Regions from separate parts of the Brevibacterium litoralis genome, predicted to be linked through region 2. Evidence: riboswitches for the same ligand, from Rfam matches in the RefSeq annotation. Region 2 holds a riboswitch; the other holds the start of a gene.
The links. A riboswitch is a leader RNA that binds a small molecule or an ion and turns the genes downstream of it on or off. The one in region 2 is predicted to bind thiamine pyrophosphate.
Positions count from the first base shown of each region.

Region 1: linked by a shared signal. The riboswitch ahead of thiM (hydroxyethylthiazole kinase) and the one ahead of AAD496_RS03320 (ECF transporter S component) in region 2 are both predicted to bind thiamine pyrophosphate.

Region 1 covers NZ_JBDIUY010000022.1:143,070-146,469, forward strand. Annotated here, with positions in the region: gene thiD (bifunctional hydroxymethylpyrimidine kinase/phosphomethylpyrimidine kinase) at 1-63, opposite strand, end outside; gene AAD496_RS08245 (thiamine phosphate synthase) at 60-779, opposite strand; gene thiM (hydroxyethylthiazole kinase) at 776-1,723, opposite strand; TPP riboswitch at 1,711-1,809, opposite strand; gene AAD496_RS08255 (acyl-CoA thioesterase) at 1,990-2,865, shown strand; gene AAD496_RS08260 (MFS transporter) at 2,862-3,400, shown strand, end outside.
Region 2 covers NZ_JBDIUY010000010.1:276,569-279,968, forward strand. Annotated here, with positions in the region: gene AAD496_RS03315 (ATP-binding cassette domain-containing protein) at 1-581, opposite strand, end outside; gene AAD496_RS03320 (ECF transporter S component) at 574-1,182, opposite strand; TPP riboswitch at 1,217-1,340, opposite strand; gene AAD496_RS03325 (DUF4916 domain-containing protein) at 1,456-1,995, opposite strand; gene AAD496_RS03330 (MmgE/PrpD family protein) at 2,202-3,400, shown strand, end outside.

The DNA of each region.
Region 1 (3,400 bases), on a different contig from region 2:
GGCGATCGACAGCGCGATCGGCGGCCGCAGGCCGCTGTCGTCCGGCCGTACACCACCCGTCACCGCGCACCTCCCAGGTACGCCGCGCGGATCGCGGAGGCTGCGGCCCGGGGGTCGTCGGCGGTGCAGATCGCGGAGACCACGCAGATGCCCACGACGCCCCGCGCGGCGAGCCCGGCCGTCCCGAGTTCCGCGGCACGCGCCGCATCGATCCCGCCGATGCCCACGCTCGGCAGCCCGGCCACACCCGCGAGTTCCGCCAGTCGCACCGGACCGAGTCCGGACGGCGCATCCGCCTTCGTCGTCGTGTCGTAGACCGGCCCGATCCCGAACATGTCGACGGCCCCGGTCGCCCGTCCGGCGGCGAACTCCTCCGGGGTCGCCGCCGAGAGCCCGATGAGCGGCTCGTCGCCGAGCAGTCGGCGCACCTCGGCGGGGTCCATGTCCGACTGCCCCACGTGCACGTGCACGCGCTCACCCGCGTCGAGGAGATCCCGCGCGACGGCCACCCGGTCGTTGAGGAACACCGGCACCTCCCGGTCGATCCCGTGCACCGCTCGGGTGCGGGCCACGGCCGCGAGCACCTCGTCGGCGAGCGCCCGGAAGTCGGCGTCGGACACGTCCTTGTCACGCACCTGCACGACGTGGGCACCGCCCGCGACCGCCTCGGCGACGGTCGCGGCCACGCTGCGTCCCGCACCCGCGCACTGGGCCGTGTCCGTGACGATGTAGAGGGTCGGGTCAACGCCGCCGAGGCGCTCCGCACTCGCCCCACTCACGCGCGGATCCCCTCCGCTTCGTCGGCCGGAGCCGTGACGGGCACCTCGGCGGTCTCGAGGTCGACCCGGACGGCGCCGATGTCCTCCGCGGAGACGGTGTACAGCGCGTCGAGGAAGGCGGTGGCGTAGCTGCCGGGCGCCTGGGCGAACCCGGCGGCGCGGGCACCCGCGGCGGCGAAATGCGCGTGGGCGGCGACGGTGGCCCAGAAGGCGGCGTCCGCGTCGAGGGTGCCGGCCTCCCCCAGTTCGTCGGAGGCCTTCGCGGCACCCAGGTAGGCGGCGACGGTCGCCCCGAGCGAGCAGCCGGTGCCGATGACCAGCGGCATGAGTTCGCTGCCGCCGTGCACGCGGGCCACCTGTCCGGTCGCGGCGGCACCGGTCGCGGCGACTCCGGTCCCGTCGGAATCGATGCGCACGATCGCGTCGACCTCACCGGAGACGCCGACGACCCCACCGGTCCGGTCGGCCAGCGAGAGTGCGGCGGGCAGGACGGCCTCGACGGAATCGGTCGAGTCGACGCCGCGACCACCCAGGCCCATCCCGGCGAGCGCCGCGACCTCCGAGGCGTTGCCGCGCACCGCGGTCGGACGGCGGGTGGCCATCGCGCGGATGCGGGAGGTGCGGTAGTCGATCGCGCCGACGCTCACGGGGTCGAGGACCCAGGGGGTGCCGATGTGGTTCGCGACCTCGACGGCGGCCTCCGCGCCGAGGAACTGGTGGCTGGTCGCCGTCCCGAAGTTCACGAGCAGACCGTTCGCGATGCCGGCGAACTGACCGGCGTCCGCCTCGTGGTCGAGCATCGCGGGGCTGGCACCGGCCGCGAGCAGCGCGTTCGCCGTGAACTGCTGGACCACCGTGTTCGTGATGCACTGGACGAGAGGCGTGTGCTCGGCCACGGCGCAGGCCGCGGTGGTGAGCATGAATGAGGGGTCAGTGTTCTCCATGACCATCCCTTCGCTGGTGTTAACCGGATCAGGTTCGACGGGTGTGTTCTCAGCCGGCCTCCGTGCCGGCACCCCGTGTCACTGCCCGCCACCGTACACCGGGACGTGGCCCGGGGCACGTCGGCCACCGCGCGCGAGGCGCCCCGGACAGGGCACCTCGCGCGCGGTGTCCGCGTGGGTCCGGCGGGTGCGGGCACGGACGAGGCGGGGCCCTGATTGTGACCCCGATCGCGCCGGGTGCCCGGGACCTCGGTAGGATCGCGGGCATGAGCACGACGCCCGACGACCTCACCGGCCACGTCCATCCCGTCGAACCGCGGGACGACGACGTGTTGTTCGGTCACAACGACCTCGAGGGGTCGTTCCTCGACCTCATGGACCTGGAGACGATCGACCCCAACATCTTCCGGGCCAACTACGTCTTCGAGGAACCCTGGGCGCTCTACGGCGGCCAGGTCGCGGCCCAGGCCCTGCTGGCGGCGGCCCGCACCGTCGAGGAGCCCGCCCGCCTGCCGCACTCGCTGCACGGCTACTTCCTGCGCCCGGGCAACGCCTCGGAGCCGACGATCTTCCAGGTCCACCGGGACCGTGACGGCCGGTCCTACTCGGCCCGCCGCGTCGTCGCGCTGCAGAACGGCAAGGTCATCTTCAACATGTCGACCTCCTTCACGGAGGGCACCGACTCCCCCGACCTGCAGGAGTCGACGGCGGCCTCGCGCGGGCCGGTGCGGATGGGCTCGGAGTCCAAGTTGCCGCGCATGTTCGACTTCATCGGGCGGACGACGGACCAGGACTACGACGTCGAGGACTACCCCGTCCGGTTCTGGGGCACGTGCACCGCGGACCTCGGCGACGACCAGTTGCTGCACGCCGTGGCGCTCACGTACATGTCCGACATCTCCAGCGGGGTCGGCGCCTTCAACACCGAGGAGTGGAAGAGCGGGTCGAGCCTCGACCACTCGATGTGGTTCCACCGGCCGGTCGACATGAACGCGTGGAACCTCGTCGACTTCTTCCCCCGGTCCGTCGCCCGGGGTCGTGGCCTGTACACCGGGGACATCACGGACGAGCGGGGTGCGCTCGTCGCCTCCGTCGCGCAGGAGACGCTGTACCGCAAGCACGTGAAGACGCTGCCGAAGTGAGTTCGTCCGCGGTCGGCACGCGTCACGCCGACCGGCCCCGGGGTGGGCTCGTCGCCCTGTGTGTGGCGGTGACCGTCAACTGGGGCATCCTCTTCTACGGGCTCCCGACGGCCGTCGTGCCGATCGCCGCGGACACCGGGTGGTCGCAGACGGCCATCACCGGGGCGTTCTCCGCGGGGCTCGTGCTCTCGGCCTTCCTCGGGATCCCGGTCGGGCGGTGGCTCGACGTGAGCGGGCCGCGCGGGATCATGACCGGGGGTGTCGGGGTCGGGGCCGCGGCGCTGTTGCTCGTCGCCTGGTCGCCGCACTACGTGGTCTTCGCGCTCGCATGGTTGATCGTCGGTGCGGCCCAGACGGCCACCCTCTACCCGCCGGCGATCGCGGTGATCACCCGCTGGTACGGGGCGCAGCGGGTCCGGCCGCTCACGCTCCTCACCCTGTTCGGGGCCTTCGCCTCGACCGTGTTCTCGCCGATCACGGCCTTCCTCGTCGAGGGTCTCGGGTGGCAGGCGGCCTTCGCGGTGCTCGCCGGCCT
Region 2 (3,400 bases):
TCGCGGATCTGCGGGGACGTGCGCCGGTCCGTGTTCGCAGTCGGTTCGTCGAGCAGCACGAGTCCCGGCCGCATCGCGAGCACTCCCGCCACCGCGAGCCTCTGTTTCTGCCCGCCGGACAGTGCGGAGGTCGGGTGGTCGAGGTCGACGTCGAGCCCCACGGTGTCGAGGGCCGCGTGGACCCGCACGGAGATCTCGTCCGCAGGTACGCCCAGGTTCTCCGCACCGAAGGCCACGTCGTCGCCCACACGGGCGAGCAAGACCTGCGCGTCCGGGTCCTGGAGCACCAGGCCGGTGCGCCCCGAACGCGGGTCCGGGGCCTCACCGTCGACGAGCAAAGCACCCGCCGCCTCCCCGGACTCCGCGGGCAGGACCCCGGCCAGAGCGTGCAGCAGGGTCGACTTCCCACCCCCGGACGGGCCGGTGAGCAGGACCGTCTCCCCGGCCGCGATGTCGAGGTCGACCCCGCTCAGTGCCCACTTCTTCCGGTCGGCGTGCCGCCACCCGAACCCCCGGGCCGCGACCGAGGCGCCCTGCCTCCGTAGGGTCCCCGGTCCCGGGGCGGTCACCGGCTCAGACACGCGCGTTCGTGCGACCGGCGGCGAAGGCCGACAGGGCACCGGTGCGGGCGAGACCGCGGACGAGGACGTGGGCCAGCAGACCGGCGAGCACGATGCCGGAGACGGCTGCACACCCGGCGTAGACCCACTGCCAGGTCGGGGCCCACAGCGCGTTGTACATGACGTTCTCGCCGACGGCGAGGAACAGGCCGGCACCCAGACCGGACAGCAGCGCGGGGAGGATCCCCCAGCGGCGGTAGAGCAGGAGGGCGAACACGAGTTCCGCCCCGAGGCCCTGGATCAACCCGGACACGAGGACCTGCATGCCCCACTGGGTGCCGAGGACCGCGGAGATCGCAGCGGCGAGCACCTCGCAGTACAGGGCGGCGCCCGGTTTGCGGATGACGAGCCCGCCCACGGGACCGGCGAGGACCCAGATGCCGGTGAGGAGACCGGCGGCCGGCGGGAAGGCCGCGAAGGGCAGCGAGAGCACGCTCCAACCGGTGCTCCAGGCCCAGAAGACGACGCCGAGCGCGACGGCGAGGACCGAGGCGACGACGACGTCGACGACCCGCCAGCGCAGGCGATGGGTGGTGGATGACGGTGTCATGACGGTGGTCATGCGAACTACCTCCTGAATGAGGACAGGAGGGGATAAGAGATGCGACTCGACTTCCTTCGCCGGTCCTAACCGGATCAGGTTCGAGGGTCTGCGGTGGCCCGCACTCTCAGCGCCCCTGTTCCCGGATCGGTCCGGGCGGCGCTCCCCTGTCGTGTGCCGATGAATGTAGCCGGACCGGCGTGACTGGGGCAACGTGGGGGATGAGTGGCAGGGCGCCTCGGCGGCGGGGTCGGCGGAAAGCGGTGGGGTGCCGGGGTTGGGGCGGGGTCGGACTCAGGGGTGGATGCCCAGGTGGGTGAGTGCGGCGCGGACGATGTGCTCCTGGCCGCCCTGCATCTCGGCGACGACGTCCTCGCGGAGGGCCTCGGCGGGGGTGAGCCAGTCGAGGCTCAGGGCGTCCTTGCGGGGCTGGCACTCGCCGGTGACCGGCAGGACGTAGCACAGCGCGATCGCGTGCTGGCGGGGGTCGTGGTAGGGGCCGGCGCCGTCGGTGGGGAAGTACTCGGCAACGTGGAAGGGCGTGAGCGAGGGCGGCACCTGGGGGAGCGCGAGCGGGCCCAGGTCCTTCTCGGCGTGGCGCATGAGGGCGGTGCGGAGCGTCTCGTGGAAGCGGACGCGGCCGCCGACGATCTCGCGGCCGAGCGTACCGTCGGACATCGACGCGAGCAGCGTGCCGATCCGCGTGACGACGCCGTCGTCGCCCAGCCGGACGGGGACGGCGTTGACGTAGCTGAGCGGCAGGCGGCGGCGGAACTCGGTGAGTTCCTCGGGTTCCAGCCAGTTGTCGTCGAAATCGAGGGCGGTGCGCGTCATGGGAGCATGGTGTCACAGGACACACCCTTCCCCGCTCACTGAACAATCGTTAAGCTGATGCCTCCGGTCCCTTGCAGTATCTCAGCGCCACAAGTATCTTGACATCGAGAGAATCCATGGTGCGGGCCACATCCGCGCCGGTGGACCGTCCACGACCTGGACACGGCGGCCATGGAGATCCCGTGTCCGCGACGAAGGAGTCATCCGTGATCGAGCACGATGTCCGTACGTACAAGAGCTCCGAGAACCTCGCCCGCGAGGACCAGCTCGCCTGGAAGATCGCCGAGGTCGCCACCGACCCCGTGCCCGTCGACGCCGACGTCACGGACATGGTGATCAACCGCATCATCGACAACGCCTCCGTCGCCGCGGCCTCCGTGCGGCGCTCGGCCCCCACCCACGCCCGCGAGCAGGCACTGCCCCACACCACCCCGCAGCCGGGTGCCACCGTGTTCGGCATGCCGCTCGACCGGACCATTTCTCCGGAGTGGGCCGCCTGGGCCAACGGTGTGGCCGTCCGTGAGCTCGACTTCCACGACACCTTCCTCGCCAAGGAGTACTCGCACCCCGGCGACAACATCCCGCCGGTCCTCGCCGTCGCCCAGCACGTCGGCATCGGGGGAAAGGACCTCGTCAATGGCATCGCCACCGGCTACGAGTTCCAGGTCGACCTGGCCAAGGGCATCTGCCTGCACGAGCACAAGATCGACCACGTCGCGCACCTCGGCCCCTCCGCGGCCGCCGGTATCGGCGCCATGCTGAAGCTGCCGACGGAGGTCGTCTACCAGGCGGTCGGTCAGGCCCTGCACGTCACCACCGCCACCCGCCAGTCCCGCAAGGGCGAGATCTCCTCGTGGAAGGCCCACGCACCGGCCTTCGCCGGCAAGATGGCCGTCGAGGCGGTCGACCGCGCCATGCGCGGCGAGGGTGCACCCTCCCCGATCTACGAGGGTGAGGACGGCTTCATCGCCTGGATCCTCTCCGGTCCGGAGGCCCGCTACACCGTGCCGCTGCCGGGCAAGGGCGAGTCCAAGCGGGCGATCCTCGACACCTACACGAAGGAGCACTCGGCCGAATACCAGGGCCAGGCGCTCATCGACCTCGCCCGCAAGCTCGGCGGGCAGATCGACGACCTCACGAAGATCCGCAAGATCACGATCCACACCTCGCACCACACCCACAACGTGATCGGCACCGGTGCGAACGACCCGCAGAAGATGGACCCCAAGGCCTCGCGGGAGACCCTGGACCACTCGATCATGTACATCTTCGCGGTCGCGATGGAGGACCAGGGCTGGCACCACGAGAAGTCCTACGCCCCGGAGCGTGCCGGCCGTCCCGAGACCGTCGCCCTGTGGCACAAGATCGAGACGACCGAGGACCCGGAGTGGACCCGTCGCTACCA